3 regions of the Micromonospora sp. WMMD964 genome follow, and region 1 is predicted to be linked to each of the others. Evidence: predicted binding sites of a transcription regulator. Region 1 holds the regulator's gene; each other region holds the start of a gene.
What was found. The regulator HrcA, encoded in region 1, represses chaperone genes, less so after heat shock. The targets are predictions, from matches to a motif close to GGTTNGCACNCTCNNNNNGAGNGTGCNAACC.
Positions count from the first base shown of each region.

Region 2: groL (chaperonin GroEL) is a predicted target of HrcA. The motif match lies at 3,705-3,735, and genes of this name have one in related genera.
Region 3: groES (co-chaperone GroES) is a predicted target of HrcA. The motif match lies at 2,991-3,021, and genes of this name have one in related genera.

Region 1 covers NZ_CP120860.1:6,476,040-6,481,831, reverse strand. The annotation lists gene O7616_RS29500 (enoyl-CoA hydratase-related protein) at 1-388, opposite strand, end outside; gene hemW (radical SAM family heme chaperone HemW) at 408-1,631, shown strand; gene O7616_RS29490 (DUF4870 domain-containing protein) at 1,675-2,304, opposite strand; gene hrcA (heat-inducible transcriptional repressor HrcA) at 2,531-3,553, shown strand; gene dnaJ (molecular chaperone DnaJ) at 3,625-4,770, shown strand; gene O7616_RS29475 (16S rRNA (uracil(1498)-N(3))-methyltransferase) at 4,772-5,506, shown strand; gene ppk2 (polyphosphate kinase 2) at 5,511-5,792, opposite strand, start outside.
Region 2 covers NZ_CP120860.1:605,174-610,965, forward strand. The annotation lists gene O7616_RS02850 (S8 family serine peptidase) at 1-555, shown strand, start outside; gene O7616_RS02855 (GNAT family N-acetyltransferase) at 572-1,504, shown strand; gene O7616_RS02860 (hypothetical protein) at 1,583-1,831, shown strand; gene groL (chaperonin GroEL) at 1,890-3,512, opposite strand; gene O7616_RS02870 (hypothetical protein) at 3,783-4,928, opposite strand; gene O7616_RS02875 (cold-shock protein) at 5,025-5,228, opposite strand; gene O7616_RS02880 (GNAT family N-acetyltransferase) at 5,545-5,792, shown strand, end outside.
Region 3 covers NZ_CP120860.1:250,709-256,500, forward strand. The annotation lists gene O7616_RS01135 (molybdopterin-dependent oxidoreductase) at 1-697, opposite strand, end outside; gene groL (chaperonin GroEL) at 831-2,471, opposite strand; gene groES (co-chaperone GroES) at 2,542-2,856, opposite strand; gene O7616_RS01150 (methyltransferase domain-containing protein) at 3,117-4,298, shown strand; gene ybaK (Cys-tRNA(Pro) deacylase) at 4,309-4,788, shown strand; gene O7616_RS01160 (substrate-binding domain-containing protein) at 4,966-5,792, shown strand, end outside.

The sequences.
Region 1 (5,792 bases):
ACGTCGCCTCGTCGGCGCAGACCGCCAGGTCGGCGGCGGCGATCAGGCCGAGCCCACCGGCCCGCGCCGGCCCGCCCACCCGGGCCAGCACCGGCTTCGGGCACTCCCAGAGCGCCGCGAGCACGTCACCCAGCATGCCGGCGGGAACCGTCCCGCTGGCGTACGCGGCGGCCGTCTCCTTCAGGTCCGCACCCGAGCAGAAGACCGGGCCGGTGTGGTCCAGCACGATCGCCCGGACCGTCTCGTCGGCGACCGCGTCACCCAGCCCGGCCAGCAGCTGGGTCATGAGACCGGTGGAGAGCGCGTTGCGGTTGTGCGGGCTGTCCAGGGTGAGGGTGGTCACCCCACGGGCCGTGGCGACCCGCACGAGGACGTCGGGAGAGGTCATGCCGGGCACACTAGTGGCCATGCCCGGCGTCCTTCCAGATGGTGAGACCGTCCCCGCCGACGGATCGCTGCCCGCCACCGCCACCACAGCGGTCGGCGCACGCGGCTTCGGCGTGTACGTCCACGTGCCGTTCTGCGCCAGTCGCTGCGGCTACTGCGACTTCAACACCTACACGGCCGCCGAGCTGGGCGGCGGCGCGAGCCGCGACGGGTACGCCGACACCGTCCTGGCCGAGCTGGCGCTCGCCGCCCGGGTGCTGGGCGACAGCCCACCGCCCCGGGTCGACACCGTCTTCGTCGGTGGCGGCACGCCCACCCTGCTCCCCGCCGACGACCTGGCCCGCATCCTCGACGGCATCGACCGCACCTGGGGGCTGGCCGCCGACGCCGAGGTGACCACCGAGGCCAACCCGGAGTCGGTCACCCCGGAATCCTTGAAGCTGCTGCGGGCCGCCGGCTACACCCGGATCTCGCTGGGCATGCAGTCCGCGTCGCCGGGGGTGCTGGCGATCCTGGACCGCAAACACAGCGCCGGGCGGGCCACCGCCGCCGCCCTGGAAGCCCGCGACGCCGGCTTCGAGCACGTCAACCTGGACCTGATCTACGGGACACCGGGGGAGCGGGCCGAGGACTTCGCCGCCTCGTTGGAGCAGGTGGTCGCCGCTGGGGTGGACCACGTCAGCGCGTACGCCCTGATCGTCGAGGACGGCACCCGGCTCGCCGCCCGGATGCGGCGCGGCGAACTGGCGTACCCCAGTGACGACGTGGCCGCGGACCGCTACCTGGCCGCGGAGGCCGCTCTCGACGCGGCCGGGCTCTCCTGGTACGAGGTCTCCAACTGGGCGCGCACCGACGAGGCCCGGTGCCGGCACAACCTGCTCTACTGGACCGGCGCGGACTGGTGGGGCCTGGGGCCGGGGGCGCACAGCCACGTCGGTGGCGTGCGGTGGTGGAACGTCAAGCACCCCTCGGCGTACGCCCAGCGGTTGGCCGACGGCGTGTCTCCCGGCCTGGCGCGGGAGGTGCTCACCGCCGACGAGGCGCACATGGAGGACGTGATGCTGCGGCTACGCCTCGCCGGCGGCCTCCCGTTGGCCGTGCTCGACGCCACCGGACGGGCAGGCGCCGAGCGGGCGCTGGCCGACGGTCTGCTGGCCGCCGACCAGTACGCGGCCGGTCGGGCGGTGCTCACCCTGCGCGGGCGGCTGCTCGCCGACGCGGTGGTGCGCGACCTGCTGCCCTGAGCGGGACGGTGCGGGGCCGGCCGGGGGAGCGGCCGGCCCGCTGTCACTTGACGAAGCTCGCGGAGAGCGGGTAGCGGTAGAGCTGCCCCTCGTTGGCCTTGATTCCGGCCAGGATGCCGAACACCGCGCCGAGGATGATGGCCGCGCCGACCCCGATGAAACCGATCAGGATGCAGGACAGCACCCAGCCGACCAGGCCGACGATCGACCAGATGAGCTGGAAGTTGAGCGCCGCCACGGCGTGCGCCCGCACGGTCGGGGACTGGTTGCCGCGGACCAGCATCGCCACCAGCGGGGCGATCCAGCCGAGCACGCCGCCGCTGATGATCATCCCGGCGGCGCCGCCGAAGTGCGCGATCAGAGCCCAGGTCTTGTCTTCGTTGTTCGCGTAGCCGCCGCCGGGGCCGCCGTACGCGCCGCCGGTCGGGTAGCCGCCGGGCGGGGGATAGCCCCCGGGCGGAGGGTATCCACCCGCCGGAGGGTAGCCGCCTGACGGCGGTTGGTCACCGGTGGGCGGCGGATAGCCACCGGGCGGGGGATAGCCGCCCGGGCCCGGTGCGCCGGACAGTGGTGCGGTGGGTGGCTCGGCCGACGGGTACGAACCCGGGGAGGTCGGCTCCGGCGGATGGTTGCCGGGGTCACCCGCGCCGGGAGGGCGAGGAGGTTCAGTCATGGATGTCACGGTAGGGGCACCTGGCAACGCCGCACCAGTGCGACACCGCCCGGCGGTGTGGGCCGATCGGACCGGTGGGGGTGGCGCGGGCCGCACCGACCGGCCGCCGTTGATCATCGCGTCGGCGGGTGCACCGACGTAGACTGGCACTCGTTACAGTCGAGTGCCAGGACGGCCCGGCCGGCCCCGGAGGTCGGCGGCCGACGTGCGACAGGAGGTGCGGAGGATGGGTCTCGACGACCGGAAACTCGCCGTGCTCCGCGCCATCGTCGAGGACTACGTCTCCACCCAGGAGCCGGTCGGCAGCAAGGCGCTGGTCGAACGGCACCAGCTCGGGGTCTCCCCGGCCACGGTCCGCAACGACATGGCCGTGCTGGAGGAGGAGGGCTACATCCGGCAGCCGCACACCAGTGCCGGCCGGGTGCCCACCGACCGTGGCTACCGACTCTTCGTCGACCGGTTGTCCCGGGTCAAGCCGCTCAGCCCGGCCGAGCGTCGGGCCATCGAGCGCTTCCTGGTCGGCGCGGTCGACCTCGACGACGTGGTGCACCGCACGGTGCGGCTGCTCGCCCAGTTGACGCGGCAGGTGGCCGTCGTGCAGTACCCGTCGCTGGCCCGTTCCTCGGTGCGTCACCTGGAGCTGGTGCCGATCTCCACCACCCGGCTGATGCTCGTCATGATCGCCGACACCGGGCGGGTGGAGCAGCGGCTGGTGGAGTTGCCCGGGCCGGTGCCCGCCGACGACGTCACCGACCTGCGTCGGCTGGTCAACGAGAAGCTGGCCGGGGCTCGGCTGTCCGACACGCCGCCGCTGGTGCAGGCACTGGTCGAGGAGGCGTCGCCCGAGTTGCAGCCGACGATGACCATGCTCTCCACGGTGCTCCTGGAGACGCTCGTCGAGCGGCACGAGGAACGCATCGCGCTGGCCGGCACCGCGAACCTCACCCGGGGTGGTCTGCTCGACTTCCAGGGTTCGCTGCGGCCGATCCTCGAAGCGCTGGAGGAGGAGGTCGTGCTCCTCAAGCTCATCGGGGAGACCGAGCCGAGCACGACCCGGGTGCTGATCGGCGACGAGAACGAGTTCGACAACCTGCGGGCCGCCTCGGTGGTCAGCACCGGCTACGGCCCGGGCGCGACGATCGTCGGTGGTCTCGGGGTGCTGGGGCCCACGCGGATGGACTACCCCGGCAACATCGCCACGGTGCGCGCCGTGGCACGCTACGTGGGCGAGTTGCTGGCCCAGAACTGACCAGTCAGGGCCGACGGCCGGCGGCTGCCGGATCGGCGCAACGCGAGACGAACATGAGGACACGGAACGCAGTGGCCAGGGACTACTACGGCATCCTCGGTGTGAGCCGGGAAGCCTCCGATGACGAGATCAAGCGCGCCTACCGCAAGCTGGCGCGCCAGTTCCACCCGGACGTCAATCCGGACCCGGAGGCTCAGGAGAAGTTCAAGGACATCAACGCCGCGTACGAGGTCCTCTCGGACGACCGGAAGCGGCAGATCGTCGACCTGGGTGGCGACCCGCTCGCCCCGGGCGGCGGCGGTGCCGGAGGCCCCGGGGGCCCCGGCGGTGCCGGCCCGTTCGTCGGTTTCCAGGACATCATGGACGCGTTCTTCGGCGGTGCCGGGGGCAACACCCGGGGTCCGCGTCCGCGTACCCGCCCGGGCGCCGACGCGATCCTGCGACTCGAACTCGACCTGCACGAGACGGCGTTCGGCGTCGAGGCGCCGATCACCGTCGACACCGCGGTGCTCTGCACCACCTGCTCCGGCGCCGGCACGGCCGCCGGCACCCACCTGGCGACCTGCGAGGCGTGTGCCGGTCGCGGCGAGGTGCAGTCGGTGCAGCGCACCTTCCTCGGCCAGGTGGTCTCCGCCCGGCCGTGCACCGTGTGCCAGGGCTACGGCACCACCATCCCGCACCCGTGCCCCACCTGCGCGGGCGACGGTCGGGTGCGTACCCGCCGTTCGCTGACCGTCAAGATCCCGGCCGGGGTCGAGGACGGCATGCGGATCCGGCTGGCACAGCAGGGCGAGGTCGGCCCGGGTGGCGGCACGGCCGGTGACCTCTACGTGGAGATCCACGAGCGGCCGCACGACGTCTACTCCCGCAAGGGTGACGACCTGCACTGCCGGGTCACCGTGCCGATGACCGCGGCGGCGCTGGGCACCCGGCTCACCATCAAGACCCTGGACAGCGAGGAGACCGTCGACGTCAAGGCCGGCACCCAGCCGGCCAGCACGCTGCGGCTGCGCGCCCGGGGCGTGCCGCACCTGCGCGGCACCGGTCGCGGCGACCTCTACGTGCACCTGGACGTGCGGACACCCACCAAGCTCGACCCGGACCAGGAGAAGATGCTGCGCGACTTCGCCAAGACCCGCGGTGAGGAGGTCGCCGAGCTGTCCAAGCAGGGCGGCTTCTTCTCCCGGATGCGCGACGCGTTCAACGGGCACGCCTGAGGTGTCCGCGCCGCTCTTCCTGGTCGAGGCGCTGCCCACCGGCGACGCGCTGACCCTGGCGGGTCCGGAGGGGCACCACGCCGCGACCGTGCAGCGGCTGCGCGTCGGTGAGGAACTGCTGCTCGCCGACGGCCGGGGCGGCACGGCCGCCGCCGTGGTCACCGCCGTCGGCCGGGGCAGCCTGGAGGTCACCGTCGCCTCCCGGGGGTACGCGGACGCGCCGGTACCCCGGATCGTCACCGTGCAGGGCATCGCGAAGGGCGACCGGGGCGAGCTGGCCGTGCAGGCGATGACCGAGGTCGGCGTCGACGAGATCGTGCCGTGGGCGGCGTCGCGTTCGGTGACCCAGTGGCGCGGTGACCGGGGCGTACGGGCCCGGGAGAAGTGGGTGTCGACCGCCCGGGAGGCGGCCAAGCAGGCCCGCCGGCCGTGGCTGCCGGTGGTGGCCGGGTCGCCGGACGAGTCGACCGCCACGGTGGCCCGCCGGATCGCCGGTGCCGCCGCCGCGTTCGTGCTGCACGAGGAGGCCGACGAGCGGCTGACCACCGCCGACCTGCCGACCTCCGGTGAGATCGTCCTGGTGGTCGGCCCGGAGGGTGGCATCGCCCCGGCCGAGCTGACCGCGTTCCGCGAGGCAGGCGGCCGACCGGTGCGGCTCGGTCCGGCGGTGTTGCGTACCTCGACCGCCGGAGTGGCGGCGCTCAGCGTGCTCGCCACCCGCCTCGGCCGCTGGTGACCGTTCAGGGCCTCGGGAACACCGGCACGACCTCCTCCTCCGGCCCCAGGTCCAGCCCGGCGTTCCCGATGATCTGCGGGTCGGGTGTGCCGACCACCGCGAGGTCCTTGCCGTCGTAGTCGAAGCGGTGCAACACGTGCCGCATCGCCTCCAGCCGCGCCCGCTTCTTGTCGTTGCTCTTCACCACCGTCCACGGCGCGTCGGCCGTGTCGGTCCAGAAGAACATCGCCTCCTTGGCCTCCGTGTACTCGTCCCACCGGTCCAGCGACGCGATGTCCATCGGGGA
Region 2 (5,792 bases), 950 kb from region 1:
TGGGGCTGCCCGTCCATCGAGGGTTGCGACCGGGGTGTGCTGCGCCCGGCGACCGCCGCGTTGGACGCCGCCGGGATCTTCGTGGTGGCCGCGGCCGGCAACACCGGCCCGTGGTGCGCGTCGATCGACGACCCGCCGGCTCCGTTCCCGGACGTGTTGACGGTGGGCGCGGTGGACTCGCAGCGACGGGTCGCCGAGTTCTCCTCGCGCGGACCGGTTCCCGGCGCGGGCAAGCCGGACGTGCTGGCGCCGGGTGTGGGCGTGGTGTCGGCCATGCCGGGCGGCACGTACGCCGCACTCGACGGCACCTCGATGGCGACCCCGCAGGTGGCGGGGGTGGTCGCGCTGATGTGGTCGGCGAACCCGGCGCTGATCGGCGACGTGACCCGGACCCGGCAGATCCTGCGGGACACCGCGACGGCGGCCACGCCGACCTACCGCTCCCGCAACCCGTCCGACGACTGCGGCACCCCGTCGAACGTCACCGGGGCCGGTCAGGTCGACGCGTACGCCGCCGTTCGGGCGGCCGCGGGGGTGCGACCCGGTACCCGGTGATCTAGGGTCGGCGACCATGGACGCCGAGATCACCGTCACCGAGCTGAGCACCGACCTGGTCCCCGCCGTGGTACGGCTCTGCGAGCAGGCGCTCGACCTGCCCGAGGACGCCGCCGAGGCGGCCCCCGTCGTGGACGTGCTCTGGCCCCGGGCCGCCGCCGACCGGCGGGTGGTCGGGCTGGGGGCGTACCAGGGTGTGGACCTGGTCGGGGTGTTGATCTGCTCGGAGTCGGCGACCGAGCCGGGCATCGGGCACGTGGACCTGGTCGCGGTCCTGCCGGACCAGCGCCGTCGGGGCGTCGGCCGTTCACTGCTGCGGCGGGCCGAGCAGGTGCTCGCCGAGCGCGGCGTGTCCGAGGTGCTGCTGGCCGGGAACCCGCCGTACTACGCGTGGCCGGGCATCGACGTCCGCTACACGCCGGCGGTGTGTGCCGCCCTCGCGCTCGGCTACCACCAGGACCGGACCGCCTGGAACATGACCGCGGACCTGTCGTACGACGGGTCGCCGGCCCTGCGGTCCACGGAGGCGGCGGAGCGTCGGCTGGCCGACCAGGGCGTGACCGTACGTCGGGCGGAGCCGAGGGACCTGCCGGCGCTCACCGCGTTCGCCCGGTCCACCTTCGGCGGCACGTGGGACGGCGAGTTGACCGGGTCGGTGGGTCGTGACGGCGCCGGTTGCCACCTCGCGGAGCGGGACGGCGAGGTGCTGGGCTTCGCCGCGTACGGGTCGTCCCGGCCGAGTTGGTTCGGGCCGATGGGCACCGCGCCGGCGGCGGAGGGCTCGGGCATCGGTGGGGTGTTGCTGCGCCGCTGCCTGCGGGATCAGCAGGCGGCCGGGCTGGACCGGGCGCAGATCGGCTGGGTGGGGCCGGTGCCGTTCTACTCGGGCAGCGCGGGCGCCTGGATCGAGCGGGTCTTCTTCCTGTACCGACGGACCTTGACCGACTAAAAGCGTCAAACAGGACATGGATCCATTCGCCCGCATCGGCCATCGACGCCCCCTACCGTTTCGGTAGAGGAGGCAGCCATGACCACGGATGACGACCAGACCGAGGACGGCACGCCGATCACCTGGAAACCGGTCGGCGAGTTGCCCGGCCAACTGCCGTTCGACCGGCTCGACTACGGCGATGCCGAACAACTCGCCGAGATGACCACCGACGGGGAGTCGTCGCTGGTGGACGAGCCGCGCGAGATGGTGGACGCCCCGATCCAACTGCTTCCGCCGTACGACCGGGCGCAGAAACGGCGCAACCAGCGCCCTCTGCCGACCTGACGACGAACGGGGCGGACCGCGTCAGCGGCCCGCCCCGTTCGGTGTGTCGGAACTGGACTCAGAAGTCCATGTCCCCGCCACCCGGGCCAGCCGGGGCAGCCGGGGTCTTCTCCGGCTTGTCCGCGACGACGGCCTCGGTGGTGAGGAACAGCGCCGCGATGGAGGCGGCGTTCTGCAGCGCGGAGCGCGTCACCTTGGCCGGGTCGATGATGCCCGCGGCCAGCAGGTCGACGTACTCGCCGTTGGCGGCGTTGAGGCCGTGACCCGACTCGAGGTTACGGACCTTCTCCACCACGACGCCGCCCTCGAGGCCGGCGTTGACGGCGATCTGCCGCAGCGGGGCGTCCAGCGCGACCTTGACGATGTTCGCACCGGTCGCCTCGTCGCCGACCAGGTCGAGCTTGTCGAAGGCGGTCTTGCCGGCCTGGACCAGCGCGACGCCACCACCCGGGACGATGCCCTCCTCGACGGCGGCCTTCGCGTTGCGAACGGCGTCCTCGATGCGGTGCTTGCGCTCCTTGAGCTCGACCTCGGTGGCCGCGCCGACCTTGATGACCGCAACGCCGCCGGCCAGCTTGGCCAGCCGCTCCTGCAGCTTCTCCCGGTCGTAGTCGGAGTCGCTCTTGTCGATCTCGGCCCGGATCTGGTTCACCCGGCCCTGGATCTGCTCGGCGTCACCGGCACCGTCGACGATGGTGGTCTCGTCCTTGGTCACCACGACCTTGCGGGCGCGGCCCAGCATGTCGAGGCTGGCGGCGTCGAGCTTGAGGCCGACCTCCTCGCTGATGACCTGACCACCGGCGAGGATGGCGATGTCGGTCAGCATGGCCTTGCGGCGGTCACCGAAGCCCGGCGCCTTGACGGCGACCGACTTGAAGGTGCCACGGACCTTGTTGACCACCAGGGTGGCGAGAGCCTCGCCCTCCAGGTCCTCGGCGATGATCAGCAGCGGCTTGCCCGACTGCATGACCTTCTCCAGGATCGGGAGCAGGTCCTTCACCGACGAGATCTTGCTGTTGGCGATCAGGATGTACGGGTCGTCGAAGACGGCCTCCATACGCTCCGGGTCGGTCATGAAGTAGGCCGAGATGTAGCCCTTGTCGAAGCGCATACCCTCGGTGAGCTCCAGCTCCAGCCCGAAGGTGTTGCTCTCCTCGACGGTGATGACGCCTTCCTTGCCGACCTTGTCCATCGCCTCGGCGATGATCTCGCCGACGGTGCTGTCACCAGCGGAGATGGAGGCGGTGGAGGCGATCTGCTCCTTGGTCTCGACGTCCTTGGCGAGCTTGGACAGCTCCTCCGAGACGCTCGCGACAGCGGTCTCGATGCCCCGCTTCAGGGCCATCGGGTTGGCGCCGGCGGCCACGTTGCGCAGGCCCTCGCGAACCAGGGCCTGGGCCAGGACGGTCGCCGTCGTCGTGCCGTCACCGGCAACGTCGTCGGTCTTCTTGGCGACCTCCTTGACCAGCTCAGCGCCGATCTTCTCGTACGGGTCCTCGAGCTCGATCTCCTTGGCGATGCTCACACCATCGTTGGTGATGGTGGGGGCACCCCACTTCTTCTCGAGCACGACGTTGCGGCCCTTGGGGCCGAGGGTCACCTTCACGGCGTCGGCGAGCTGGTTCATGCCCCGCTCGAGGCCGCGGCGCGCCTCTTCGTCGAACGCGATCATCTTGGCCATACGGCGTTGTCCTCCTGGACACTCACGGGCCACCCGAGATGTGCCTCGGATGGGCCGCCTGGTGTACGCACCTTGGGACGTCGCCACCTGGCGACGACGACGTCCTTCGGCCGGGCCGGATAGCCCGCGACGACCGGCCATGTGCCGCCCCGGCGTCTCCACGCCGGTGCAACCTGGCCCCACCGTCCCGACCATTGGCACTCACGGTATGCGAGTGCCAATGACTTGTTTAGCACTCTCCCCTGCCGAGTGCAAGCACGACGAAGCCGCTCAGCCGAGTTCCGCGGCGAGTCCGGTGGCGTTCACCGGCCCCTCATGAGCGCGCTGCTCGGTGTACGTCAGCAGCAGACCGATCATCTGGGCGAGGTGGGCCGGCAGGGCCAGGACCGCGGTGACCCCGATCACCACCACCGCGCCGAGCGCGGTGCCCGCCGACGCGAAGGGATCGGTGCCGAGAGCGGAGGTGCCGAACCCTTCCAGGGCGCTCGCGACGAAGCTGACCACGATCACCGCGAGGGCCACCAGGGCCACCCGACCGAGCAGCAGGCCGAGCCGGTCGTGGAACATCCGGAACGATCGGCCGATCGGGTTGTGGCGCTCGAAGAGGTAGACCGGGCCCGCCATGCTCAGCGCGAACGCCAGATAGATGCCCGGCAGCACGCAGAAGCAGATGCCGAAGCCGATGAGCAGGCTGATCAGCAGGGTCCACCCCCACAGCCCGAGCGCCCGACGGAGGCCGTAGCGCAGCGCGGCGTCGAGGCCGGCCGGTTGACCGGCTGCCTGCCGGGTGATCACCCAACTGCCGGCGGCCCACCCGACGGCCTGCACCAGGCCGATCACCAGACTCCCACCGACCAGCACGGCCAGGAGACCCGCCAACTCCGCGACGAAGTTGTCCGGCAGCGCCGCTGTCGAACTCGTCTCGACCTCGGCAGCCCAACTCGCCGACGGGTCCAGCCCGAGCGAGATCACCGACAGCACCGCCGCGGGCAGCACCTGGGTCAGCAGCATGATCGGCACCAACTGCCGCCAACCCCGGCGCAGCGCTCCCCCGCACCTGTTGAACCAGCCACCGATGCCGAAGCCGGGCGGCGTGACGAGGGGGTCGTTCGGGTCGAACCCGTAGCCGGGCGGATACCACCCGGCCGGCGGCCCCGGATACCACTGCTGCGCGCCGTACGGACCCGCGCCGGGTGGGTAACCCCCGGTGGGCGGGAACACCCAGCCCTGCGGCGGCGGACCGCCCGGCCCCCAGGTGCCCGGCGCAGGGTCCCACCCCGGCGGTGGGCCGGCCGGCTGTACGTGCTCGCCACCCGGCGGAGGACCGCCCACACCGGGTTGGCCCTGGGTCGGGTCGGACGGGCCCGGCTCACCTGGCCCGGAGGGTGGGGTGGACGAGGGTGGCTGGTCGGTCATGAACGCTCCTCAGCATCGGCTGGAACGGTTCACGATCTTCCCGGTTGCGCGCCCGTGCCGCTGCCCCGACGCGCGGGGCCGCTCGGTACGGGAGATTCAGCCGATGACGCGTACGTGTTCCGCCTGCGGACCCTTCTGGCCCTGCGCGATCTCGAACTCGACCCGCTGGCCGTCCTCCAACGCCTTGTAGCCGTCCATCTCGATCGCGGAGAAGTGAACGAACACGTCCTGACCGCCGTCGACGGCGATGAAGCCGTAACCCTTCTCGGCGTTGAACCACTTCACGGAACCCTGTGCCACGGTGCCACTTCCCTCACTCTGTGCGGCGTTGCCGGCCTGGCGCACGGCACAGCCGGACGCCATCGGAGCACCGCCTCAGCAATCGACGACGGCCATTGAAGCGGTGACCGAAATCGCACGCTACACGAGGAGTGACGGCCGTGCACGACCGCAAATCGGGCATATTCCAGCGCGGCCCGACGACGTCGAGGAACCCGTTTCCCGATCCACCGGATCGGCGGCGATGGATCCTGGCGAAGGGGCAGGCCGACCCCCCAAGCAACGGCCCGAGAGGCGTGACCAGGAGCCCCGTCCGCCCTGTGGTAGGCATGCGGACATGACCACCGACACCGGCTCGCCCGTCCTGCGCCAGGCGGAGATCCGCCGAGTGCGGCCGACGGACGCCGCCCGGATGCGGGCGCTGCGTCTGGAGATGCTCGCCGACGCACCGCTGGCCTTCCTGGAGACGATCGCGGACGCGGCGGCCCGGTCCCACGCCGAGTACGCCGCACGGATCGCCTACACCTCCGCCGGCCCGAACAACGCGCAGTTCGTCGCGGACCCGGGCGGCGGCCGGCTGGTCGG
Region 3 (5,792 bases), 600 kb from region 1:
AGCGCCCACCGAGACCAGCCACCACGGCGGTGCCGAGCAGCACCCCGCTGCCGGTGAGGAACCGCCGCCGAGACTCGGGGTCGACCTCGGCGGGGCCGTCCGGCCCGGCGGGGACCACCGGCGCGGGAGCGGCGGGCGTCATCGACGAATCCGGACCCGGCCCCGCAGAGGGCACCGAACCCGCAGAAGGCACCGAGTCGGCGGACGACACCGCGCCGGCGGGCGGCGCGGTCGGGGTGGGTGGGGACCAGGGCCAGGGGTCCAGCTCGAACGGCCCGTCGATGAACAGCCAGAGCACCAGGGCGCCGAGGGCGGCGCCGACCAGGGACGGCAGCGCGTCGAAGGCGTCCGCACCGGGCCGGGTCAGCGCGGCGGTCACGCCGATGACGCCGAACGCGGCGATGCCGGTCAGGCCGAACACCAGCCGACGGACCGCCAGCACACCGAACAGTGCGGCGAACCCTCCCAGCAACAGGCCCGTGCCGACCAGCAGGGCGATCTTGTCGGCGGTGCCGAAGAGGTCGATGGCGAGTTGCTTCAACGACTCGGGGACGGCGTCCACGACCGCCCCGCCGACCGCGACCAGGGGCGCCGACCGGGGACCGGTCAGCACCGCCACCGGCTCGGCGATCCCGATCGCGACGGCGGCGGCGGTCACTCCGGCCAGCGCGGCGTAGCGCGGCGACGTGGTGCTCATCGGCCCAGTGTGCGCGATCATCTCGCCCGGTCGCCAACAACGTCAGCGTTCGGTAATGACCAGAGAAGCGCGAGAACGAGCCGGGGCACACCGCCGTACGACGGTGTGCCCCGGAACGGGTGTCGCTACCGGATCAGAAGCCCGGGCCGTGCTGGTGGCCGTGGCCGTGGCCGTGCCCACCGGCGGCGGCCGGCTCGGCCTGCTCCGGCTTGTCCACCACGAGGCTCTCCGTGGTGAGCAGCAGACCGGCGATCGAGGCGGCGTTGGTGACCGCGTTGCGGGTCACCTTCACCGGGTCGATGATGCCGGCCTTGACCAGGTCGACGTACTCGCCCTGGGCGGCGTCGAGACCGTTGCCCCAGCTGAGGTCTGCGACCTTCTGCGTCACGACGTAGCCGTCGTGGCCGGCGTTCTGGGCGATCCAGCGCAGCGGCTCGACGAGCGCCTTGCGCACGACCGAGACGCCGACCTTCTCGTCACCGGTGAAGCCCAGGTCGTCGTCGAGCACCGAGAGGATCTGCACCAGTGCGGCACCGCCGCCGGGGACAGTGCCCTCCTCGACCGCAGCCTTGGTCGCCGCGATGGCGTCCTCGATGCGGTGCTTGCGCTCCTTCATCTCGACCTCGGTGGCCGCACCAGCCTTGATCACGGCGATGCCGCCGGAGAGCTTCGCCAGCCGCTCGGCCAGCTTCTCCCGGTCCCAGTCGGAGTCGGACGCCTCGATCTCCTTGCGGATCTGGGCCACCCGGTCGGCGACGTCGGCCTTCTGGCCGCCACCGTCGACGATCGTGGTGTTCTCCTTGTCGACCACGACGCGCCGAGCGGTGCCGAGCACCTCCAGGCCGACCTGGTCGAGCTTGTAGCCCAGCTCCGGGGCGACCAGCTCGGCACCCGTGGAGATCGCGATGTCCTGGAGCATCGCCTTGCGCCGGTCACCGAAGCCCGGGGCCTTGACCGCGCAGACCTTGAGGGTCTTGCGCAGCGAGTTGACCACCAGGGTGGAGAGCGCCTGGCCGTCCACGTCCTCGGCGATGATCAGCAGCGGCTTGCTGTTCTGCAGGACCTTCTCCAGCAGCGGCAGCAGCTCCTCGATCGCCGAGATCTTCTGGGTGGTGACCAGGATGTACGCGTCCTCGAGGACGGACTCCTGGCTCTCCAGGTCGGTGACGAAGTTCGGCGAGATGAAGCCCTTGTCGAACTGGAGACCCTCGGTCACGTCCAGCTCGGTGGTGAGCATGGAGCCTTCCTCGACGGTGATGACACCGTCGCGGCCGACCCGCTCCATCGCCTCGGCGATCAGGTCGCCGATCGTGGCGTCCTGCGCGGAGATCGTCGCCACGTTCGCGATCGACTCCTTGCTGGTGACCTCGACGGCACGGCCGAGCAGCGCCTCGGAGACCTTGACGGCCGCCGCGTCGATGCCCCGCTTGAGGCCGGCCGGGTTGGTCCCGGCGGTCACGTTGCGCAGACCCTCGCGAACCATCGCCTGGGCCAGCACGGTCGCGGTGGTGGTCCCGTCGCCGGCGACGTCGTTGGTCTTGGTCGCCACCTCCTTGACCAGTTGCGCGCCGAGGTTCTCGTACGGGTTGGTGAGCTCGATCTCCTTGGCGATGGTCACACCATCGTTGGTGATCGTCGGCGCACCGAATTTCTTGTCCAGGACGACGTTGCGCCCGCGCGGGCCGAGGGTGACCTTGACCGCGTCCGCGAGGGCGTTGACACCGTGCTCCAGCAGGTGCCGGGCGTCGTCCGAGAAGCTCAGGATCTTCGCCATTAATGTCCCTTCGAAGCGCCACTGCCCCGGCCCGGCGAGCCGGACCGGGGCAATGGAACTGATCGGTTGCTTACTTCTCGATGACCGCGAGGACGTCGCGGGCGGAGAGCACCAGGTACTCCTCGCCGGCGTACTTGACCTCGGTGCCGCCGTACTTCGAGTAGAGGACGGTGTCGCCGACCTGCACGTCAACCGGAACCCGGTTGCCGTTGTCGTCGACGCGCCCCGGGCCCACAGCGAGGACGGTGCCCTCCTGCGGCTTCTCCTTGGCGGTGTCGGGGATCACGATGCCCGACGCCGTGGTGGTCTCAGCCTCGTTCGCCTGGACCACGATGCGGTCCTCGAGCGGCTTGATCGCAACCTTGGTCGCGGTAGTCACGGGCATACCCTCCTGGGGTACTGGTTTCGTTGCTGGCCGGCGGGGCCGACCAGCGTCAATCTGCCTCATGCCACCGGGCGGGGCCGTCGTCGCGGGTGCCGGTCCGCCTGGCGTTGCGCACCCGGGTCGTGAGACCCGGAAGCTGGCACCCTCAGGGTGAGAGTGCTAATCGCAGGTTATTCCGTGGCTAGCACTCCGTCAAGGAGAGTGCCAGCGCGTCGCGCCCCGCCAGCCAGGATTCTTGGTCCGACCGGGAGAATGACGGCGTGGATCTCGATCAGCTGGCGGCGCTGCGTACCCCCGAGGGGTCGGCCGCGCTCACCGCGGCGGCCGGTCTCGCCGGCGGTGATCCACTGACCGCGGCCTCGGCGTTGCGCGCCGCCGGGGTGCCGCCGACGCTGGCCGCGGCGGCGCTCACCCAGGCCGAGCTGCGCCACCGGGCGGTCGGCAAGTTCGGCCCGGCCGCCGCCGGGATGTTCCTCACCCGCCCCGGCCTGGAACAGGCCACCCGTCGGGTGGTCGCCGACCGTCGGGCCGCCCGGCTGCACGCCGCCGGGGTGCGCACCCTGGCCGATCTCGGGTGCGGCCTGGGCGCCGACGCACTGGCCGCCGCCCGTGCCGGCATCCGGGTGTACGGGGTGGAGGCCGACCCGGTGACCGCGGCGATGGCCGCCGCCAACGCCGCGGCGGCCGGGCTTGCCGACCTGTTCACCGTCGAGTGCGGGGATGCCACCGCGTTCGACGTGTCACGCGTCGACGGGGTCTTCTGCGACCCGGCCCGCCGCACGACCGGCACCGGGCGACGGATCTTCGATCCGCGCGCCTACTCGCCGCCGTGGGACTTCGTGACCGGGTTGGCCGACCGGGTGCCGCGCACCGTCGTGAAGGTGGCGCCGGGCCTGGACCACGGGCTCGTTCCGGCGGGCGCTGAGGCGGAGTGGGTAAGTGTGGACGGCGACCTGGTCGAGGCCGCGCTCTGGTGCGGTGAACTGGCCGAGGTGCCCCGCCGTGCCAGCGTGTTCCGTACGGAGATCCACCAGCTCACCGGCTCGGGCACCGACGAAGCGCCGGTCGGCCCGACCCGTCGCTACCTGTACGACCCGGACCCGGCCGTGGTCCGCGCGCACCTCGTCGCCGAACTCGCCACCGAACTGGCCGCCACCCTCGGCGACCCGAGCATCGCCTACCTCTACGCCGACCACCCCACCCGCACCCCGTACGCGCGCTGCCTGGAGATCACCGACGTGCTGCCGTTCTCGCTCAAGCGTCTGCGGGCGCTGCTGCGCGAGCGCGGGGTGGGGCGGGTGGAGATCCTCAAGCGGGGTTCCGCCCTCACCCCGGAGCAGCTTCGACGGGACCTGCGGCTGACCGGCGACGCCTCGGCGAGCCTGGTGCTCACCCGGGTGGCCGGCGCACCGACAGTGCTGATCGGACAGCCGGTGGCCTAGCGTCGTCGGCATGGCAGGACAGGGCACGCCCGCGACGGCGTTGTTGGTCAAGCGCGGAATTGCGCATCGCACCCACCCGTACCGGGTGTCGCCAGAGGCCCCGAACTACGGCGCGTTGGTGGCGGTGGCGCTCGGCGTGGCACCGGAGCGCGTCTTCAAGTCGCTGGTGACGGAGGTCGACGGTGGGCTCACCGTCGCGGTCGTCCCGGTCACCGGCGAGTTGGATCTGAAGGCTCTCGCGGCGGCCGTCGGTGGCAAGCGGGCGACGCTCGCCGAACGGGCGGTCGCCGAGCGGGCCACCGGCTACGTACGTGGGGGGATCAGCCCGCTCGGGCAACGCCGCCGCTTGCCGACCGTGCTGGACGACTCCGCGCTGGATCTCCCGACGATCTACGTCTCGGCTGGTCGGCGTGGCCTGCAGCTCGAACTGGCCGCGGCCGATCTGGTGGCGCTCACGGACGCCCGAACCGCGCCGCTGCAGACCCGCTGACGACATTCATGACGGCCGACCCGTTCCGGGATGGCCGGGGAGTAACAGTCGCGTTGCTGAATTGTTATCGCTCCCAACAAACTTGGCACCTGCGCGGTCTTGTGGAGCCGGTGTGACGCGAAATACGTTGCCGGACACAACAAAACGACACCTCCCCCACCCGAAAGGACCCTGCACATGCGTAAGGGGATCCTCACCATCGCCGCCGTGGGCCTGCTCGCGACCGGCGGCTTGACCGCCTGTGGCGGCGACGACGCCGGCTCCGGTTCGACCGACTCCAAGAAGACCCCCAAGATCGGCGTGATCCTCCCGGACAGCAAGTCGTCCGTCCGCTGGGAGACCGCGGACCGTCGGTTCCTGGAGGAGGCGTTCAAGGCCGCCGGCGTCCAGTCCGACATCCAGAACGCCCAGAACGACAAGACCGCCTTCCAGACCATCGCCGACCAGATGATCACCGGCGGCGTCACCGTTCTGATGATCGTCAACTTGGACTCCGGCACCGGCAAGGCCGTGCTCGACAAGGCCAAGTCGCAGGGCGTCGCCACCATCGACTACGACCGGCTCACCCTGGGCGGCTCCGCCCAGTACTACGTCAGCTTCGACAACGAGGTCGTCGGCAAGCTCCAGGGCGAGGGCCTGTCGAAGTGCCTGACCGACAAGGGCGTCAAGAACCCCGTCGTGTCGTACCTGAACGGCTCCCCCACCGACAACAACGCCACCCTGTTCAAGGCCGGCTACGACTCGGTGCTCAAGCCGAAGTTCGACTCCAACGAATACGTCAAGGGCCCCGAGGACGCGGTGCCGGCGTGGGACAACGCGCAGGCCGCGACCATCTTCGAGCAGCAGCTCACCAAGGCCAACGGCAAGATCGACGGCGTGCTCGCCGCCAACGACGGTCTCGGCAACGCGGCCATCTCGATCCTGAAGAAGAACAAGCTCAACGGCAAGGTGCCGGTGACCGGGCAGGACGCCAGCACCGAGGGCCTGCAGAACATCCTCGCCGG